2 regions of the Stenotrophomonas sp. 01N47 genome follow, and region 1 is predicted to be linked to the other one. Evidence: riboswitches for the same ligand, from Rfam matches in the RefSeq annotation. Region 1 holds a riboswitch; the other holds the start of a gene.
The links. Region 1 has a riboswitch for glycine ahead of AC1DKR_RS13875 (trimeric intracellular cation channel family protein). Riboswitches for the same ligand answer to the same signal wherever they lie in the genome.
Positions count from the first base shown of each region.

Region 2: it holds a riboswitch for glycine, as region 1 does, so the genes downstream of both, gcvP (aminomethyl-transferring glycine dehydrogenase) here and AC1DKR_RS13875 (trimeric intracellular cation channel family protein) in region 1, are expected to answer to the same signal.

Region 1 is NZ_JBFTQU010000006.1:69,491-79,949, reverse strand. Features, by position in the region: gene AC1DKR_RS13890 (efflux RND transporter permease subunit) at 1-456, opposite strand, end outside; gene AC1DKR_RS13885 (multidrug efflux RND transporter permease subunit) at 453-3,584, opposite strand; gene AC1DKR_RS13880 (MdtA/MuxA family multidrug efflux RND transporter periplasmic adaptor subunit) at 3,581-4,747, opposite strand; gene AC1DKR_RS13875 (trimeric intracellular cation channel family protein) at 5,035-5,652, opposite strand; glycine riboswitch at 5,737-5,840, opposite strand; glycine riboswitch at 5,854-5,943, opposite strand; gene AC1DKR_RS13870 (GIY-YIG nuclease family protein) at 5,984-6,241, shown strand; gene AC1DKR_RS13865 (nuclear transport factor 2 family protein) at 6,314-6,739, shown strand; gene AC1DKR_RS13860 (NAD(P)/FAD-dependent oxidoreductase) at 6,842-8,122, opposite strand; gene AC1DKR_RS13855 (NYN domain-containing protein) at 8,244-9,038, shown strand; gene AC1DKR_RS13850 (hypothetical protein) at 9,096-9,287, opposite strand; gene AC1DKR_RS13845 (glutathione S-transferase family protein) at 9,366-9,986, shown strand; gene AC1DKR_RS13840 (primosomal protein N') at 10,099-10,459, opposite strand, start outside.
Region 2 is NZ_JBFTQU010000004.1:76,917-87,375, forward strand. Features, by position in the region: gene AC1DKR_RS08485 (catalase) at 1-172, opposite strand, end outside; gene AC1DKR_RS08490 (PAS domain-containing protein) at 291-1,013, shown strand; gene AC1DKR_RS08495 (amino acid permease) at 1,095-2,465, shown strand; gene AC1DKR_RS08500 (VOC family protein) at 2,569-2,979, shown strand; gene gcvP (aminomethyl-transferring glycine dehydrogenase) at 3,070-5,937, opposite strand; glycine riboswitch at 5,999-6,101, opposite strand; gene AC1DKR_RS08510 (multidrug effflux MFS transporter) at 6,401-7,627, shown strand; gene AC1DKR_RS08515 (siderophore-interacting protein) at 7,769-8,665, shown strand; gene AC1DKR_RS08520 (hypothetical protein) at 8,743-9,135, shown strand; gene AC1DKR_RS08525 (M2 family metallopeptidase) at 9,257-10,459, opposite strand, start outside.

The DNA of each region.
Region 1 (10,459 bases):
CGTATCGGAGGTCAACGCCAGCGCCAGGATCGGCGCCTGCGACGGGTTGACCTTGCGGTACTGCGGCATGCCCGGCATGCCGCTGGGCAGCTGGCCGCGGGCGAGGTTGATCGCGGCCTGCACTTCGCGCGCGGCCTCGTCGATGTCGCGGCCGAGCACGAACTTCAATTCGATCTCGGTCTGCCCCTGGGTGCTGGCCGAGTCGATGCGCGAGATGCCGGGCAGACTGCCCAGCGCACGCTCCAGCGGCGTGGCGACGGTGGCCGCCATCGATTCGGGCGAGGCGCCGGGCAGGCTGGCACTGACTTCAATGGCGGGATAGTCGACCTGGGGCAGCGGTGCCACCGGCAGCAGGCGCAGCGCCAGCAGGCCGGCCAGTACCAGCGCCACCGCCAGCAGGAGGGTCGCCACCGGACGCTGCACGCAGGCCTGTGCCAGGCGTGCCACAGGGGTCATGCGCTGGCCTCCTCTGCTGTTGCGGGTACCGCCGCGCGGCGACGCTGCAGACGGTCGAAGGCCAGGTAGATCACCGGCGTGGTGAACAGCGTCAACACCTGGCTGACCATCAGGCCGCCCACCATCACCCAGCCCAGCGGCTGCCGCAGCTCGGCGCCCGAGCCGCTGGCCAGCATCAGCGGTACCGCACCGAACAGCGCGGCAAGGGTGGTCATCAGGATCGGCCGGAAGCGAAGCAGCGCTGCCTGGTGGATCGCTTCACGCGGAATCATGCCGCGCGTGCGCTGCGCGTCCAAGGCGAAGTCGATCATCATGATTGCGTTCTTCTTCACCAGGCCGATCAGCAGCACGATGCCGATCACTGCGATCAGGTCCAGGCTGCGGCCGCTCACCCACAACGCGGCCAGGGCGCCCACGGTCGCCGAGGGCAGGGTGGAAAGAATGGTGATGGGGTGGATGAAGCTCTCGTAGAGCACGCCCAGCACGATGTACATCACCACCACGGCGGCAAGGATCAGCCACAGCGTGCTCGACAGCGAGCTGCTGAAGGCCGCCGCCGCACCCTGCAGGCGCAGCTCGATGCTCTGCGGCAATGCCACCTGCGCCTGCGCAGCATGCACCGCATCCACCGCTTCACCCAGCGATGCGCCGGGCGCAAGGTTGAACGACAGCGTGGCCGCCGGGAACTGGCCGACATGGTTGCGCAGCAGTGCCGTCGGCCCCTGCTCGACGCGCGCCACTGCACCCAGCGGCACGGTCTGGCCGTTGCTGCTGCGCACGCGCAGGCCGCTGATCGCCTCCGGCCCCGGTTGTCGTGCCGGATCGGCCTCCAGCACCACCCGGTACTGGCTGGCCTGGGTGAAGATGGTGGAGATCTGCCGTTGCCCGTAGGCGTCGTACAGTGCGTCGGCCACCGCTTCCACGCTTACGCCCAAGCGTGCGGCGGCATCGCGGTCGATGCTCACCCTGGCCTGTCGGCCCTGCATCTGCAGGTCGCTGGCCACATCGCGCAGCGCGGGCGACTGGCGAAGCGCGTGCAGCAGCTTCGGTGTCCAGGTTTCCAGCGTCTGCAGGTCCGGCGTGGTCAGGGTGAACTGGTACTGGTTGCGGCTGATGCGGTCTTCGATGCCCAGCTCCTGCACCGGTTGCAGATACAGGGTGATGCCGGGAATCCTGGCCACGCGCTGCTGCAGCCGCGCCATCACCACGTCGGCGTTCTCGCGCTCGCCGTGTGGCTTCAGTTCGATCAGCAGGCGGCCGGTATTGAGGGCGGCATTGTTGCCGTCCACGCCGATGTAGGAAGACAGGCTGGCCACGGCTGGGTCCTGTTCGATGGCCGTGGCCAGGGCAAGCTGGCGCTCGCGCATGGCCTGGAACGAGATCGCCTGCGGGGCTTCGCTGATGCCCTGCACCAGGCCGGCATCCTGCACCGGGAAGAAGCCCTTGGGCACGGCGAAATACAGCGCCACCGTCAGCGCAAGCGTGCCCACGGTCGCCAGCAGCATCAGTGGCTGGCGCTGCAGCACCCAGCGCAGCTGCCGGTCGTACAGGGCAATGATGCGATCGAACACGTCGCGCTTCGGGGTCGGAGCCCTGACCGGATCCGACCCGGGCGGGGTCAGATCCCCGTGGGGCTCTGACCCTTTGGCATGTGGTTTCAGGAAGCGCGCACACAGCATCGGCGTCAAGGTCAGCGACACCAGCAGCGAGATGCCGATGGCCACCGCCAGCGTCACTGCGAACTCATGGAACAGCGCGCCCACCAGGCCGGCCATGAACAGCAGTGGGATCAGCACGGCGATCAACGAGACCGTCAGCGACACCAGGGTGAAGCCAATCTCGCTGGCTCCCTTCAGCGCCGCCTCGCGCGGGCTCTCGCCGTCTTCCAGGTGGCGGGCGATGTTCTCCAGCATCACGATTGCATCGTCCACCACGAAACCGGTGGCAATGGTCAGCGCCATCAGCGTGAGGTTGTTGAGCGAATAGCCGGCCAGCAGCATCACCGCGAACGTACCGATCAGCGACAGCGGCACCGCCACGCTGGGAATCAGCGTGGCCGGCAGGTTGCGCAGGAACACCCAGGTGACCAGCACCACCAGCGCGATGGCCAGCACCAGTTCCTTCTGTACGCCGCGCACGGAAGCACGGATCGATTCGGTGCGGTCGCTGAGCACGGTCATCTGCACGCCGGCCGGCAGCGTGGCCTGCAGCTGCGGCAGCAAGGCACGCACCTGTTCGACTACGGCGATGACGTTCGCGCCGGGCTGCCGCTGGATGTTCACCAGCACCGCCGGGGTGGTGCCGCTCCATGCCGCCAGCTGGCGGTTCTCGGCACCATCGGTGATGGTCGCCACATCGCCCAGCCGCAGCGGTGCGCCCTCGCGCCAGGCCAGCACCAGTGCGCGGTATTCGGCCACGCTGCGCATCTGGTCGTTGGCATCGAGCATCACCGCGCGGATCGGGCCATCGAAGCTACCCTTGGGCAGATTGACGTTGGCTGCGGCGATCGCGGTGCGGATGTGGTCCATGCCCAGGTTGTTGGCGGCCAGTGCGCCCGGATTGACCTGGATGCGCACGGCGGGGCGCTGGCCACCGGCCAGGCTGACAAGGCCCACCCCCGGCAGCTGTGCCAACCGCTGGGCGATGCGGGTGTCGACCAGATCGTGCACCTGCGGCAGCGACAGGCCTTGCGAAGTCACCGCCAGCGTCAGGATCGGCGTGTCGGCCGGATTGACCTTGCGGTACACCGGCGGCACCGGCAGATCACCGGGCAGGAAGCTGCCGGCCGCGTTGATTGCCGCCTGCACGTCCTGTTCGGCCACACCCAGCGACACCTCCAGGCCGAACTGCAGGGTGATCACCGAGGCACCACCGGAACTGGTGGACGACAGCTGTTTCAGGCCGGGAATCTGCCCGAGCTGGCGCTCCAGCGGCGCGGTGATGGTGCGCGTGGTCAGCTCGGGGCTGGCACCGGGGTACAGCGTGGTGATCTGGATGATCGGGTAGTCGACCTGCGGCAGCGCCGCCACCGGCAGCAGGCGATAGGCCAGTACCCCGGACAGCAGCAGCGCCACCATCAGCAGGGTGGTGGCGACCGGGCGCAGGATAAAGGCGCGCGAGAGGTTCATGCGCCGGCCTTGGTCGATGCCTCCTCGGTGATGATCTCCACCGCGGTGCCGTCTTCCAGCCCGTCGATGCCTTCGATCACCACCTTGTCACCAGCCACCAGGCCGGAACGCACCGCCACGCGTCCGTCGTCGGCCGGGCCGAGCAGCACCGAGCGACGTTGTGCCTTGTTGTCCTTGTCGACGATGTGCACGTAGTTGCCTTGGCTGCCGAACTGCACGGCAGCATCGGGAATCAGCAGCGCGGGATGCTCACCCAGCTGCAGGCGCACATTGACGAACTGGTTGGGGAACAGCGCCTGGTCGGTGTTGTCGAACTGCGCGCGCAGCTTCAGCGTGCCGGTGGCGGTATCGATGCGGTTGTCGACGCTGGACAGGGTGCCGCTGGCGAGCTGCCGTCGTTCTTCGCGGTCCCAGCTTTCCACCGCCAGCGCCGGCTGCGCCTGCACCGCATCGAGCAGGGCGGGAAGCTCCGGCTCGGGCACGGTGAACAGCACGCTGATCGGCGCCGTCTGCGCCAGCGTGACCAGGCCTTCGGTATCGCTGGCGTGCACCAGGTTGCCTACGTCCAGCCGGCGCAGGCCGACACGGCCGCTGACCGGGGCGATGATGCGCGTGTACTGCAACTGCAGGCGTGCTTCGTCCACCGATGCCTGGTCGCTGAGGCGGCGCCCCTGCAGCTGCCGCACCTTGCTCTGCTGGTCGCTCAGTTCCTGTGCCGACACGTAGTTCTGTCGCTGCAGTTCGCGGTAGCGCTGCAGCTGGCGCTCGGCATTCTCCAGCTCGGCCATGTTCTGCTGCTGCGTACCCTGTGCGTGCGCAAGCTTCACTTGGTAGGGGCGGGGATCGATCTGTGCCAGCAGGTCGCCGGCGTTGACCTGCTGACCTTCCTGGAAATGCAGGCGCATCAGTTCGCCGTCCACGCGGCTGCGCACCACCACGCTGTGCAGCGGAGTGACCGTACCGACCGCCTTCATCCGCAGCACCAGCGGCTCGGCGCTGGCAAGGGCGATGCGTACCGGCACCGTCTTGCCGCTGCCGGCTTCGCCACTGCCCGCCTCGGCCCGCGGCCACAGCCACCACGCCAGGCCAGCGACAAGGGCAAGACCGGCAACGACCAGCAACAGGCGGGCACGACGTGAGCGGGAATTTTCGGCGACAGACATGGGCATCCTGCGCCCTGCGCGCACGCAGGGTCATGCGGGCCCGTCGGCACCACGAAGGGCCACGGGCAGCGGGGGAGGGGGATTGTCTGGCGGGGCCGCGGACGCGGCGTGGCTGGATGCCGTCGCGCGTGCGACGGGGCGCTAATGGTAGCGGTTTACGGGGGCCGTCGCCGCGTGACCTTGGTCATGCGACCCAACCAGAAATGCCGGCTGCCGGCTGGCAACCTGCTGGAATCTGCAGGCGTGCGCAGTGCTGCCGGCCAGCGGCCGGCACCACCGTCAAACGATCAATGCACTTCGTCGTGGTACACGAACTTGGGCATTTCCCAGCGGTAGTGGATGGCCAGCAGACGCACAGCGAAACCACCACCCAGGCAGCACAGGATCGCCGTAGCATCGGCCACGCCCCAGTGCAGCAACAGCAGATACACCGCACCGGTCAGCAGCGAGATGATGGCGTACAGCTCTTTCTGGAAGATCAACGGCACCTCGTTGCAGAGGATGTCGCGCAGCACGCCGCCGAAGGCGCCGGTGAGCATGCCGGCGATCAGCACGATCGGCAGTGCATGGCCGGCCTCGCGCGCGATCGAGCAGCCGATCAGGGTGAAGGCGATCAGGCCCAGGCCATCGAGCACCAGGAAGGTGCGGCGGAAGTGGTGCATCCAGCGCGCCACCCAGGTGGCGATCAGTGCGGCGCACACAGTGAAACCGAGGTACTCCGGGTGTTTCACCCAGCCCAGCGGATAGTGGCCAAGCAGGATGTCGCGCAGCGAGCCGCCGCCGAGGGCGGTGACACAGGCGATCATGACCACGCCGAACAGGTCCATGCGGCGGCGGCCGGCAGACAGGGCGCCGGTCATGGCTTCGGCGGAAATGGCGATCAGGTAGATGATGGACAGCAGCATGGGACAGGCTCCGGGCGCGGTGGGGCCGGCCATGCGCACATACCGCCACTGCCTGCGCAATGACGGGATGACGATGACCGGTGCCGCTCCCGCTGTCCTTTTGCCTGAGAGTTCAGCGGCGTGAGCCGCGTGCCCCTTCGGCGGATCGTCCCGGGCGTGCCCGGTGACCTCTCTCCAGCTCGGCGAGTCGAATGCATGGTTGGTGGGATTCCAGCCCACCGGCCTGAGCGATCATGGGAGCCTGCGCCTTCGGCGGGCGCCAGCGCGGCGCCTCTCTCCTGCATTCGGTCGCCAGTATATCCGCTGCAGTGCAGCACGGCATAATCCGGCCATGGATTCGCCCTCCCGCCCGTGGTTCCTGTACCTGCTCGAATGCCGAGACGGCAGCTATTACGCCGGCATCAGCACCGACGTGCAGGCCCGTTTTGCTGCCCATCAGGCCGGCAAGGGGGCCCGCTACACCCGGTCGCGGCCACCACTGCGGGTCCTGGCGGTGCGCGAGTACCCGGACCGGGCAGCGGCCTCACGTGCCGAATGGGAGCTCAAGCGGCAGCCGCGCGAACGCAAACTGGCGTGGCTGTTGCAGTAGATCCACGCCATGCGTGGATGGGGCGCATCCGGCCATGCCATGATCGCCCAGCCCTCAGCGCTGGAGACCCGGATGTCCACCGTTGCCCTGTTGTTCGCACTTTCCGCAGCAGCAAGCCCTGCCGCCGACGCCGCCACGATCGCAGCCATCGAAGCCACCTGCCATGACTACGTGGATGGCCAGCTGGAGGCCGACCCGCAGCGCGTCGCCCGTTCCCTGCATCCGGACCTGGCCAAACGTGCGGTGCTCGGTGATACACCGGACGAACGCCTGGGCCTGCGCCGGATGTCGAAGGAAGAGCTGGTTGCGTTGACGAAGCAGGGCGCGTTGAAGACCCCGAAAGATCAATGGGATCGCCGCTGCACGGTGCTGGACGTGACCGGCAACGCCGCATCGGTGCGGCTGGAAACCCCGTGGTTCGTCGACTACTTCCACATGGGCCGCTTCGAGCAGCGCTGGGTCATCGTCAACGCGCTGTGGTACCCGAAGCCGAAGTAGAGCCACGCCATGCGTGGCTGCGCTCCATGCAGCCTGCATAGAAATTCATCCACGCATGGCGTGGATCAACTGTGTCGGTCGAGAGGTCACCCACGGCAGTACCTACCGCTTCGGTCGCCGGTCTTCGCGGTCGTCGCCGAAGATGATCCGCGCGCTGCGCTGGTAGCTCCAGTACGCCACCGCCCAGTTCAACAGCACCACGACGCGGTTGCGGAACCCGATCAGGAAGAACACGTGCGCGGCCAGCCAGAACCACCAGGCCAGCACGCCGGACAGCTGCAGCTTGCCCAGGTGCACGATCGCGGCCATGCGGCCGATGGTGGCCAGGTTGCCGAAGTCGGCGTACTTGAACGGCCCGGGTGCTGCCTTGCCATGCAGGCGCGCGCGAATCACGTCCGCCACGTACTTGCCCATCTGCTTGGCGGCAGGCGCAACGCCCGGTACCGGCTTGCCGTTGGCCTGGTTCAGTGCGGCCAGATCGCCGGCCACGAACAGTTCCGGGTGACCAGGCAGGGTCAGGTCGGGCTGCACCTGCACGCGACCGGCGCGGTCCAGCGGCACGTCCAGCGTGCGCGCCAGCGGTGAGGCGGCCACGCCGGCGGCCCAGACCACGGTGCGCGCGGGCACGAACTGGTCGCCCAGCTTGAAGCCCTGTCCATCGATGTGGCTCACCGGCGTCCCGGTCATCACTTCCACGCCCAGCTTTTCCAGCTGCCGGCGTGCCTTCAGCGAAAGCACTTCGGGGAAGGTGGACAGCACGCGCGGACCGGCCTCGACCAGCCGCACCTTGGCGCTGGCCGGATCGATGTGGCGGAATTCATTGCGCAGCGTATGCCGGGCGATTTCCGCGAGGGTGCCGGCCAGCTCGACCCCGGTCGGTCCCCCCCCCACCACGGCAAAGCTCAGCCATGCCGCCTTCTTTTCCGGGTCCGGTTCGGCTTCGGCGCGTTCGAACGCCAGCAGCAGTTTGCGGCGCAGGGCGATGGCATCGTCCAGGGTCTTCAGGCCGGGCGCATCGTCCGCCCATTCGTCGTGGCCGAAGTAGGCGTGGGTGGCGCCTGTGGCCAGCAGCAGGCTGTCGTAGTCCAGCGTGCTGCCATCGGCCATGCGCACCTGGCGGGCCTGCTTGTCGATGGCCACCACTTCGCCCAGCCGCACCTCCACGTTGCGCTGGTGGCCGAGGATGTGGCGCAGCGGTGCGGCGATATCCGGAGCGGACAGCCCAGCGGTGGCCACCTGGTAAAGCAGCGGCTGGAACAGGTGGTGGTTGCGACGGTCGACCAGGGTGATGCGTATGCGTTCGCGGGCCAGCGCACGGGTGGCCCACAGGCCGGCGAAACCGCCGCCGACAACGACCAGGTGGGGGACGCGATCACGACTCATCGACTCACTCCAGGGGGGCATGGGGGAAGTGCCTGGCATCTTCGCACGGCCGCTCCTTGTCACGTCAGCGTGCATCGGGATCGGCGATACTCGGGTTCAGGCAACTGCCCGTGAGGAGTCCATGAGCGAACCGGAAAAGCGCATCGCCCTGTTGATCGACGCCGACAATGCACCGGCCTCGAAGATCGACGAAGTCCTGGCCGAGGTCGCGCGCTACGGTGTGGCCAACGTCCGCCGTGCCTACGGCAACTGGAAGAGCCCACGACTGAAGGGCTGGGAGGCGGTGCTGCACGAGTACGCGATCCGCCCGATCCAGCAGTTCGCCTACAGCAAGGGCAAGAACGCGTCGGACATGGCGATGGTGATCGACGCGATGGATCTGCTGTACGCGCGCAACCTCGATGGTTTCGCGATCGTGTCCAGCGATGCCGACTTCACCCCGATGGTGATGCGCCTGCTGACCGATGGCGTGAAGGTGTATGGCTTCGGCGAAAAGAAAACGCCGGAACCCTTCGTCAACGCGTGCTCGAAGTTCACCTACCTCGAAGCGTTGGGCCAGACCCACGCCAGCGTGCAGGATGTGGAGCAGGCAGCGAACGAACAATCATCGAACGGACAGGCGCCCAGCGAGCAGGCCACCAGCGATGATGCGCGCCCACGCAAGAGCGGGGCGGAGATGCGCAGCGATACGCGTCTGGTGAAGATGCTGCGCCGTGCGGTGTCCTCGGCAGAAGGCGAGGATGGCTGGTCGCACCTGGGCCCGGTCGGCAGCCAGATCGGCAACCAGGCCTCGTTCGATCCGCGCAACTACGGTTACGGCAAACTAAGTGACCTGCTGGCGGCGATCGGTTTGTTCGAACTGAAGAAGGACGGTAAGTCCTCCTACGTACGCGCGCTGCCGAAGAAGAACCGGTAGCGCCGGGCGTTGCCCAGCGTGTGCCGGTCGCGCAGCACTGCAGAAGACATGGTGTGGCTACAGCGTACGTGCGCTGGAGCCGGCGTAGCCTTCCGCAAATCCGTTGGCGAAGTCTTCAACGCCATTGAAGGCCAGCAGCAACACGCCGGCGCACAGCAGCATGTTGCGGTTCGAGCGCCGGTACCCGAGCACCAGCATCACCAGTCCTGCTGCCAGAAGCGTGTAGTTCACTGCATCCCATGCGGTCATGTCGTCTCTCCCTGTGGATGGGCGTATCGTAGCGGCTCCGCGCCATCGCGGCGCACTGCTGCACGCAAGGAAACCCGCATGTTGAAGATCTGGGGCCGCCGCAATTCCAGCAACGTCCGCAAGGTGCTGTGGTGCGCCGAGGAAATCGGCCTGCCGTACGAGTCCATCGAAGTGGGTGGCAGCCACGGTGGCACGCAGTCGCCGGAGTACGTGGCGATGAATCCGAACGGCCTGGTGCCGGTGATCGAAGACCACGGCCTGCCGCTGTGGGAGTCGAACACCATCGTGCGCTACCTCAGTGCGCGCTATTCGCTGGGCACGCTGTATGCCGAAGATCCGATGGAGCGCGCCCAGGCCGAGAAGTGGATGGACTGGAGCACCTCGCGGATGGCGCCCCTGTACTCCGAACTGATCTGGGGCATCATGCGCACCGCACCGGCCGACCGCGATGAGGCGCGCATCAATGCGGCGATCGTGCGCGCCGGTGATTTCCTGGCGCTGCCCAACGCAACCCTGGCCAAGCAGCCGTGGCTGTCGGGCGACACGTTCGCCATGGGTGACATCGCGCTGGGCTCGTTGATCTACGCCTGGTTCGAACTTCCGATCCAGCGCCCGGACCTGCCGCACCTGGCCGAGTGGTATGCACGCCTGCGCGAACGCCCGGCGTACCAGCGCGGCGTGATGTCACCGATGACGTAAGCGAAGGCGCGACGTTCGGGGGCAGAGCCCTTTTCTGCGGGGATCCGACCTCAAGCCATCGGGGCCGGATCCCACCCGGCAGCGGGTGGGCTCTGACCCCAGCGCATTGTCCTCAGTACAGATCCGTCGGATCCACATCCAGCGACCAGCGCACCTTGCGTGCCTCCGGCAGCGCGTACAACTGCGGCACCAGCTGTGCCAGCACCCCGTGCAGGGGGGGGCGCTGCGCCGCTGACAACAACAACTGCGTGCGCTGGTAGCCGGCACGCCTTGGCATCGGCGCCGGCATCGGCCCGAAGGCCTCCACCATGTCCTGTTCCCCCAGCAGTTTCCGCGCAGCGAGCAGGAACGCGTTGGCGTGCTCGACCTGCTGCGCTTCGGCACGCATCAATGCCAGGTGCGCGAAGGGCGGGAACCCGGCTGCCTGGCGCTGGTTGAGTTCGGCCTGCGCGAACGGGTGGTAACCACCGTTG
Region 2 (10,459 bases), on a different contig from region 1:
GTCCCTGGCGCAGGGAGTTCTGGTTGTCTGCAACCGGAATGCCCTGGTTGCTGGTCAGTACCGGATGGGCGCCTCCTGCGAGCTGATGCAGTTCATCGCCCTGGCCGCGGCTGTCACGGTCGGCGGAGGTGGTGGCGGGAGCGCGCTTGCCGGTCGGCTTGCTGGCGGCCATGGAGGATCTCCTGGAGCGGGTAGGGGGCAGACCCCAGACAGTGGCGCCGCTGGCGTTAATGCACGGTCCCGTGGGAGTGAACGCGCAGACAAATCGGCGGCTCGGGTATGCTTGCCGCATGCGAGTCGAACCCGCCGACATCGAAGCCCTGTTCGACGCCATTCCGGACGTGCTGTTCTTCATGAAGGACCGCCAGGGCCGCTACACCTACGTCAACCAGACCATGCTGCGACGGCTGGGCCTGCGTGCGCGCAAGGACGTGATCGGACGCACCGCGGCCGAGATCTATCCCACCGGCCTGAGTGCGGACTATGTCGACCAGGACGCACGCGTGCTGTCCGGCGAGGTGATCGAGAACCTCATGGAGCTGCACCTGTTCGCCAACCGCGAACCGGGCTGGTGCCTGACCTGCAAACGCCCGCTGCTGGTGGACGGGCAGGTCGAGGGGCTGATCGGCATTTCCCGCGACCTCGGCCAGAAGGACAGCCTGGGGACCCAGTACGAGCAGCTCCGTCTGGCCTTGGCCCACCTCAATACGCACTACGCCGAGAACGTGCGGATGCAGACGCTGCTGGACATCACCGGGTTCTCGTTGTCCAAGCTGGAGCGCAGCTTCCGCAAGGTGTTCCAGATGACGCCGCAGCAGGTGCTGACCCGGCTGCGGATCCAGATGGCCATGCACCTGCTGCATGGCAACGAGAGCATTGCCTGCATCGGCCAGGCCTGCGGTTTCAGCGACCAGAGCGCGTTCACCCGCAAGTTCAAGGCTGAAACCGGTTTCTCCCCGCGCGCCTACCGCGCCCGTATCGGCGGCAATGTCGGCGAGCTGGTACCGGCCTGAGTTTCCTGCTGCGCTGTGCCTATCCCCGCGGCGGCTGGACACGGTAAGGTGTCGCCCTTGTAGCCGCCGCCAGCCCTGCCGATGCCCGCCACCCCCGATACGACCGCTTCGCCCTCCCGCCTCGGCCATTCGCTCAAGCCACGCCAGCTGATCATGATGGGGCTGGGCAGCGCCATCGGCGCCGGCCTGTTCCTCGGCTCCGGCGTGGGCGTGCAGGCGGCCGGTCCGGCGGTGCTGGTGTCCTACCTGGTGGCCGGTGCGCTGGTGATCATCGTGATGAACGCGCTGGGTGAAATGGCCGCGTCCAAGCCGACCAGCGGTGCGTTCTCGGTGTATGCGGCCGATGCCATGGGCGCCACCGCCGGTGCCACCGTGGGCTGGCTGTGGTGGGTGCAGCTGGTCATCGTGATCGCCGCCGAGGCGGTGGGTGCGGCCGGGTTGCTGGCCACGGTCTGGCCGGTGGTGCCGGTGCCGATGGCGGCATTGGCCTTCATGCTGTTCTTCACCGCGATCAACCTGCTCGGGGTGAAGAACTTCGGCGAGTTCGAATTCTGGTTCGCCATCCTCAAGGTGGCGGCGATCCTGGCCTTCATCGCCGTGGGCGTGGCGCTGCTGATGGGCTGGCTGCCGCAGGTGGCCTCGCCGGGCCTGAGCAACTTCACCGAGCACGGTGGCTTCGCACCGAAGGGCTTGGCCGGCATCGGCGCGGCGCTGCTGGTGGTGGTGTTCGCCTTCGGTGGCACCGAAATCGTGGCCGTCGCTGCGGCGGAGACCGAAGACCCCGAGCGCAGCATCGCCCGTGCCATCCGCACCGTGGCCTGGCGCATCCTGGTGTTCTACATCGGTTCGCTGAGCGTGATCATCGCCGTGGTGCCGTGGACGAGCGAAGCGCTGAAGTCGCCGTTTGCCGCGGTTCTCGATGTCGCCAATATTCCGGGTGCGGCCACCGCCATCACCCTGATCGCGGTGATCGCCCTGCTGTCAGCGCTCAATGCCAACCTCTACGGCGCCTCGCGCATGATGTATTCGCTGGCGCAACGCCGCGAAGCGCCGGCCGTGCTGGGCTGGACCGATCCGCGCCAGGTGCCGGTGATCGCGGTGCTGGCCAGCGTCCTGTTCGGCTTTGCTGCCACCATCATGGAACTGCTGTTCCCGGACAAGGTGTTGCCGGTGCTGCTGAACATCGTCGGCTCCACCTGCCTGTTGGTGTGGACGTTGTCGCTGGTCTCGCAGCTGGTGCTGCGCCGTCGCGCCGACCGCCTGGGCACGCGCCTGCCGTTCCGCATGGCGGGCTTCCCGTGGCTGACCGTCTGTGCGCTGGCGATCCTGGCGCTGATCTTCGGCCTGCTGCTGAGTGAAGCGCATACGCGCCTGCAGTTCCTGTCGATGGTGGCGCTGACGGCGACCATCGCGGCCAGCAGCGCCATCGCCCGGCGCATGCGCGAGGCCTGATCGGCGTTGCCGGCCAGCGGCCGGCACTACCACGGGGGCTGCACATCCGCCGTGCCATCCTGATCGGGTGGGCCATCACCGGCCCGACGAACGGGAGCACCGCATGCTGCGCAGCCGTCCCTTCCTGATGTTCACCGGCCAGGCCGAAGCGGCGCTGGCCCTGTACGCCGAAGCCTTCGCCGAATTCCGCCTGCTGGCCCTGCAGCGCCACCCGGACGGGGCGGGCCCGGGCGCGCCCGGGCAGGTCCGCCAGGCCATTTTCCTGCTCGGCGGCACCCACTACCTGTGCTTTGACAGCCTGGATGTGCACGACTTCACCTTCACGCCCTCGATGTCGCTGTTCGTCGAGTGTTCCGGCGCCGAATCATTCGAGCGTGCCGCGCGCGTGCTGGGTGACGGCGGGCACTGGCTGATGCCGGTGGGCGAGCAGGATTTCAGCAGCCGCTACGGCTGGGTGCAGGACCGCTTCGGCGTGTCGTGGCAGTTGAGCCTGGGGCAGATGCCCGACCCATGACGGCAAAGCATCCACGCATGGCGTGGATCTACTGGAAAACGAGAACGGCCCGCTTGCGCGGGCCGTTCTCATTTCCGATGCCGCGATGGCTTACGCCTCGACTTCATCATCCTTGTAGGCATCGACCGGGATGCAGGCACACATCACGTTCTTGTCGCCGTACACGTTGTCGACGCGGGCTACCGGCGGCCAGTACTTCTGCAGCTTCAGGCTCGGCAGCGGGAAGGCGGCCAGCTCGCGCGGGTAGGCGTGGGTCCACTCGCTGGCGGTCACGGCCGTGGCCGTGTGCGGGGCGTTCTTCAGCGGGTTGTCCTCGCGGTCCAGGCGGCCGTCTTCGATCGCGGTGATCTCTTCGCGGATCTGGATCATCGCGTCGATGAAGCGGTCCAGCTCGTGCAGCGATTCGCTTTCGGTCGGTTCGACCATCAGCGTGCCGGCCACCGGGAAGCTCAGGGTCGGAGCATGGAAGCCGAAGTCGATCAGGCGCTTGGCCACGTCTTCGGCACCGATGCCGCTGGTCTTCTCCAGCGGACGCACGTCCAGGATGCACTCGTGCGCGACCAGGCCGTTGCGACCGGTGTACAGGGTCTTGAAGTGCGGGGCCAGGCGCTTGGCGATGTAGTTGGCGTTGAGCTGGGCGACCTGGGTGGCCTTGCGCAGGCCCTCGGTGCCCATCATCGCGATGTACATCCAGCTGATCGGCAGGATCGAGGCGCTGCCGAAGCTGGCGGCGCTGACCATGCCGACCGGACCGTTGTCACCCAGCTTGCCCGGCAGGAACGGGGCAAGGTGCGACTTGACCGCACACGGGCCAACGCCCGGGCCGCCGCCGCCGTGCGGGATGCAGAAGGTCTTGTGCAGGTTCAGGTGCGAAACGTCCGAACCCCACTTGCCCGGCTTGGCCACGCCGACCAGGGCGTTCATGTTGGCCCCGTCGGTGTACACCTGGCCGCCATGCTTGTGGATGATCTCGCAGATCTCCACCACCTCTTCCTCGAACACGCCGTGCGTGGACGGGTAGGTCATCATGATCGCGGCCAGGCGGTCGCTGTACTTCTCGGCGTTGAGGCGGATGTCTTCGACGTCGACGTTGCCGTTGGCATCGGTCTTGGTGACCACGACCTTCATGCCGCACATCTGCGCCGAGGCCGGGTTGGTGCCATGCGCCGAATCCGGGATAAGGCAGATGTCACGGTGATCTTCGCCACGCGAGCGGTGGTAGGCGCGGATCGCCAGCAGGCCGGCGTATTCGCCCTGCGCACCGGAGTTCGGCTGCAGGCTGACGGCGTCGTAGCCGGTGCACTCGACCAGCATCGCTTCCAGCGAATCGATCAGTTCCTTGTAGCCCAGCGCCTGCTCGGCCGGCACCAGCGGGTGGATCTGCGAGAACTCCGGCCAGGTCACCGGAATCATTTCGGCGGTGGCGTTGAGCTTCATGGTGCACGAGCCCAGCGGGATCATCGTGCGGTCCATCGCCAGGTCCTTGTCGGCCAGCGAACGCAGGTAGCGCAGCAGTTCGTGCTCGCTGTGGTGGGTGTTGAACACCGGGTGGGTCAGGAACGCGGACTGGCGCAGCAGGCCGGCCGGCAGCGCATCGGCGGTGCTGGCATCAAGCGCGTCCACATCAACGGTGGCACCGAACAGCGCGCCTACGGCGACGATGTCGGCGCGGGTGGCGGTCTCGTCCAGGCTGACGCCGACCGAACTGCTGTCGATCGCACGCAGGTTGTAGCCGGCGGCACGGGCCTTGGCATGGATCGCGCCGGCGTCGACACCGGTGACGTGCAGCGTGTCGAAGAAGTCGGCACCGACCTGCACACCGGCAGTGCGCAGCGCGCTGGCCAGGATGGCGGCCAGGCGATGGGTGCGGCGGGCGATGCGGGTCAGGCCTTCCGGACCGTGGTAGACCGCATACATCGAGGCCATCACCGCCAGCAGCACCTGTGCGGTGCAGATGTTGGAGGTGGCCTTCTCGCGGCGGATGTGCTGTTCGCGGGTCTGCAGGGTCAGGCGGTAGGCCGGGTTGCCCTGTGCGTCGATCGAGACGCCGATCAAGCGGCCCGGCATCGAACGCTTGTAGGCGTCACGGCAGGCCATGAACGCAGCATGCGGGCCACCGAAGCCGAACGGCACGCCGAAACGCTGGCTGTTGCCGACCACGATGTCCGCACCCCATTCGCCCGGGGCCGCCAGCAGGGTCAGTGCCAGCAGGTCGGTGGCCACGGCCACCAGGCCGCCGCGCGCGTGCACGGCATCGACCAGTGCCTTGTAGTCGCCCACCTGGCCGAAGGTGTCCGGGTACTGCAGCAGCAGGCCGAAGGCTTCCGCTTCCAGCGCTTCGGCCGGGGTGCCCACGCGCAGCACGATGCCCATGGGCTCGGCGCGGGTGCGCAGCAGTTCCAGCGTCTGCGGGTGCACGGCGTCGTGCACGAAGAAGGTGTCCGACTTCGACTTGGCCGAGCGCTTGGCCAGGGTCATCGCTTCAGCGGCGGCCGTGGCTTCGTCCAGCAGCGAGGCGTTGGCGATTTCCATGCCGGTCAGGTCTGCGCACAGGGTCTGGAAGTTGATCAGCGCTTCCATGCGGCCCTGCGAGATTTCCGCCTGGTACGGGGTGTAGGCGGTGTACCAGGCCGGGTTTTCCAGGATGTTGCGCAGGATCACGTTCGGCGTGTGGGTACCGTAGTAGCCCTGGCCGATGAAGCTCCGCAGCACGGTGTTCTTGTCGGCGATCGCGCGGATCTTCGCCAGCGCCTGCACTTCGGTGATCGACTCCGGCAGCGCCAGCGGTGCCGGCGACTTGATCTTGGCCGGCACGATGGCATCGGTCATCGCATCCAGCGATGCGTGGCCGATGACGCCGAGCATCTGCGCGATCTCGGCATCGTTGGGGCCGATGTGGCGCTCGACGAACGCCGAATGGTGCTCGAGCTCACGCAGGGAAGGGGTGTTCTGGGACATGGCGAAGGATCCGTCAGGAAAGGGCACACGCACGGGCACAAGCCGCCGGTCGGCGGTCTGCGGGCGCCCCTCTGTCCTTTTGCCTGAGAGTTTAAAAGCGCGGAAAACCGCAGCTTCGTGCCCCTTCGGCGCCGGATCGAACCGGTCTCTCCAGAGTTCTGTTACGGGTGGTATCGGGCCTGAGCGATTACGGGCGTTGCGCCTTCGGCAGCGGTGACCTGCTTCTCCCACCGTGTTGCCCGCCGATTATAGCTCGTTGCCGGCGCCTGACGGTGGCCCGGGCGGGCCTCACGGGGCTGAATGGCCGATGGCCCGGGCGTGCGTTCTGTGCATCCGTGCATGGCATCGCGCGCATTCCCCACCTATGATGGTGGGATTCTCGTATTCATCTGGCGCCGTCCCTGCTGCAGGGGATCGGCGCCCGCCGTGCGTGTCATGCATGGCCCTGCCGGACGCTTGCCCGATGACCGCCGCCGTTGCTCCTTCCACCCGCCGCATGGCCCTGTTGCTCGCTGGCCTGGCCATGTTCGGTCCGTTCTCGATCGACACCATCTTTCCTGCGTTTCCGCAGCTGGCCCAGCGCCTGGCGGTGGACGAGGTGGCGGTGCAGCAGACCATCAGCGTCTACCTGCTGTTCTACGGCCTGATGAGCCTGGCCCATGGCCCGCTGTCCGATGCGTGGGGGCGCAAGCGGGTGATCCTCGGCGGCCTGGTGATCTTCGTCGGCGCCTCGGTGGGCTGTGCGTTGTCTACCGACCTGACCACGCTGCTGGCGTTCCGCGCACTGCAGGGCCTGTCGGCCGGCGTGGGCATGATCGTCGGCCGCGCGGTGATCCGCGATCTGTACCACGGCCACGACGCGCAGCGGCTGATGAGCCAGGTGTCGATGCTGTTTGGTATCGCCCCGGCCATCGCGCCGATCATCGGTGGCTGGATCCTGCTCAGCGGTGCCGGCTGGCCGCTGATCTTCTGGTTCCTGGTGGTATTCGCGCTGGTGCTGCTGGCGGCCACCGCGCGCTTCCTGCCGGAAACCCATCCGGTGGAGGCGCGGATCGCCCTGTCGCCACGCACGTTGCTGCGCGATTACGTGCGCATCGGCTTCAATCCGCGGTTCCTGCGCCTGGCCCTGGCCGGCAGCATCGGGTTCGGCGGCATCTTCCTGTACATCTCCTCGGCGCCGGCCATCGTGATGCAGCACCTGCATCTGGGTGAAGGTGGCTTTGCGTGGTTGTTCATTCCCACCATCGGCGGCATGACCACCGGTTCGTTCCTGTCCGGGCGCATGGCCGGGCACAGCACACCGACCCGGCAGGTCGCGCTCGGATTCACCCTGTGTGCGGTCTCTGCCGTGCTGAACATCGGCTACGTCACCCTGGCGCCGCAGTTCGCGCTGCCGTGGGCGGTGATGCCGATCTTCCTTGGCGGCATGGGCATGGCGCTGATCTTCCCGATCCTGGCGCTGGCGGTGCTGGACATGTATCCGCTGCAGCGCGGCCTGGCGTCGTCGCTGCAGGCGTTCGTGCAGCTGATGATCAGCACCGTGGTGGCTGGCGTGGTTTCGCCGCTGCTGCACAACAACCCGCTGCACCTGGCACTGGGACAGGCGGGCTTCTTCGCGGCTGGCTTCGTGTTCTGGTACTGGGAGCACCAGCGCGAGCGCGCATCAGAGGCAGCCGGCACGGCGCATTGAGCGTCGCGCAGGGGTAGGGCGCGTCATCACGCGCGGATCCGTTGTGGCGCTGCGGGCAGGGAGTAGGCTGGGGTTTCCAGCGAGCCGGTTCGTGGGTGCACGGCAGCCAGCCATTCCGATGTCGTCGCATGAGGTACCCGCATGGCTGCGCAGCAGACCTACCGCCTGTTCGAGGTGGCGCTGAAGGAGCGCCGCGTTATTTCTCCTTCCCTGGACCGCATGGTGTTCACCGGCGCCGACGTGGCGCGCATGAAGACCGAAGGCCCGGACCAGCGTATCAAGGTGTTTTTCCCCTTGCCCGGCCAGGACGCGCCGGACGTGCCCGGCGGCGAAGACTGGTATGCCCGTTACCGGGCACTGCCCGATGAGGCGCGGCCGCCGATGCGCACCTTTACCCTCCGCCAGCTGCGTGCCGGCGAGTGCGAGGTCGACGTCGACTTCGTGCTGCATGGCCAGACCGGACCGGCCTCGCGCTGGGCCACGCATGCACGGCCGGGCGACCGCGTGGTGCTGCTGGCCCCCGATGCCGACTGTGCGGACAGCAGCGAGGGCTGGGAATGGAAGCCGCCAGCCGGGGTAGGCCAGGTGCTGCTGGTGGCCGATGAGACCGCATTGCCGGCGGTGGCCGGCATCCTCGAGGAACTGGCCGGGCTGGCCGATCCGCCGCGCACGCTGGCCCTGCTGGAGATCGCCCAGGCCGGTGATGCGGTGCCATTGAAGGCCCCGGCCACGGCCGAACTGGTGTGGTTGCCACGCGGGCAGCAGGCCCATGGGCAGCGGTTGCTGCAGGCGGCGCAGGCGCGGCTGGCGGCGGCCTCGACCATGGCCGAGGCCGCCGAACTGGACGACATCGACGTCGACGCGCAGATCCTGTGGGAGCAGGCTGACACCAGCGCGGAGGGCGCGCTGTATGCCTGGGTAGCGGGCGAGGCCGGCGCGGTGATGGCGATCCGCCGGTATCTTCTGAAGGACTGTGGCCTGGATCGCCGCGCGATCACCTTCATGGGGTACTGGCGGAAGGGGCGGGTGCTGGACTGAGCCGCTACCGCACCGGCGTGAACCGGCATGCAGGGGGTGTGGGTTATCCTTGCGCCCCCGCAATGCAAGCCCCACTGATGTCGACCTCTTCCAAATCCCGCCGCGACCAGCGCCGTCGCCAGGAACAGCAGGCTGCCAACAAGGCCGCCGCCACCGCCTCGCCCGTCGAGCCGCATGCCGAACTGCGCGACACGCAGCGCACGCTGCTGGCCGGCGTCGTCCGCCGCGATGGCGAATGGGTGCTGGGCATGGATGGCCGCATCGCCGGCCAGAGCGAAAGTGCCGCCCAGGTGCTGGCGCTGATCATGCAGGCCGGTGAACTGCACGAACGGCAGGGCACACCGGTGCGTTTGATCTATTCGGATGCGCTGCGCGATGCGGCGCAGGCCGAAGCCAACGAGAAGGGGCAGACCTTCGAGGAATTCAAGGCCGCGCTGGCCGCGCAGCTGGCGGCGAAGAAGAGCAACTGATCGTCATCGCGGTAGCGCCGGGCCATGCCCGGCGGCTTTTCATTACGCGGCTGCGCTCGCCGGGCATGGCCCGGCGCTACCGAAACGGAAAAGGGCGGATCCTCGCGGATCCGCCCTTTTTTCATTTCGCCGCCGGTGCCGCGCTGGCCTGCCAACCGCACATCTGGCCTTCGTTCTGCTGTTTCAACCAGGCGTTGACCGGGCTGAAGTACTCGATCATCGGGCCGGCATCGAGCTTGTCCGAGCCGGTCAGTTCCTTCAGCGTGGCCTGCCACGGCTGGCTGGCGCCCTTGCTCAGCATCGCCCAGTACTTCTGGCCGGCTTCCTTGTTGCCGTAGAAGGTGCACTCGTGCAGCGGGCCCTTGAAGCCGGAGGCATCGCACAGGCCCTTGTAGAACTGGAACTGCAGGATGCGCGCCAGGAAGTAGCGGGTGTACGGGGTGTTGCCCGGCACGTGGTACTTGGCACCCGGATCAAAGAACTCCTCGCCACGGGCGCTGGCCGGTGCCACGCCCTGGTACTTGGCCTTCAGGTCCCACCAGGCCTTGTTGTAGTTGTCCGCGGTGATCGAACCATCGAACACGCCCCAGCGCCAGCGGTCGATCATCAGGCCGAACGGCAGGAACGACACACCCGACAGCGCCATGCGCATCTGGTTGTTGATGACCGCTTCGCGGCTCTCGGTCGGCGCGTCGACCAGCCCGATCGAGCTGAGGTACTTCGGCGTCATCGCCAGCACGATGGTGTCGCCGATCGCTTCATGGAAGCCATCGTTGGCACCGCCCTGGAACAGCGGCGGCAGCGGGTTGTAGGCCAGGTCGTAATAGATGTGGCCCAGTTCGTGGTAGATGGTGGTGAAGTTCTCTTCGTTGGGCTTGATGCACATCTTGGTGCGCACATCGCCTTCCATGTTCATGTCCCACGCACTGGCGTGGCAGACCACGTCGCGGTCATCGGGCTTGATGAACTGGGTCTTGTCCCAGTACGACTGCGGCAACGACGGCATGCCCAGCGATACGTAGAAGTCCTGTGCACGCTCGGTCATCTGCTTGGCGGTGCGCAGTTCGGCCTCGCGCTGCGCCTTGTACTGCGCGGCCACGTTCGCATCCTTGCCGGCCTTGGCCAGCGCCGCGCTCAGGTTGGTCTGGTACTGCTTCTCCAGCGCCGCGGTGATGTCCAGGCTGCCAGCGCCCGGGTACGGTTCCAGCTGGTCCCACAGGTTGGACCAGTCCTGCTGCCACATGTTGCCCATCAGGTGCGCGGCGATCAGGCCGTTGCCCACCTCGGCCTTGTCCTTGCCATAGGTCTTGTCCAGCTTGCCGCG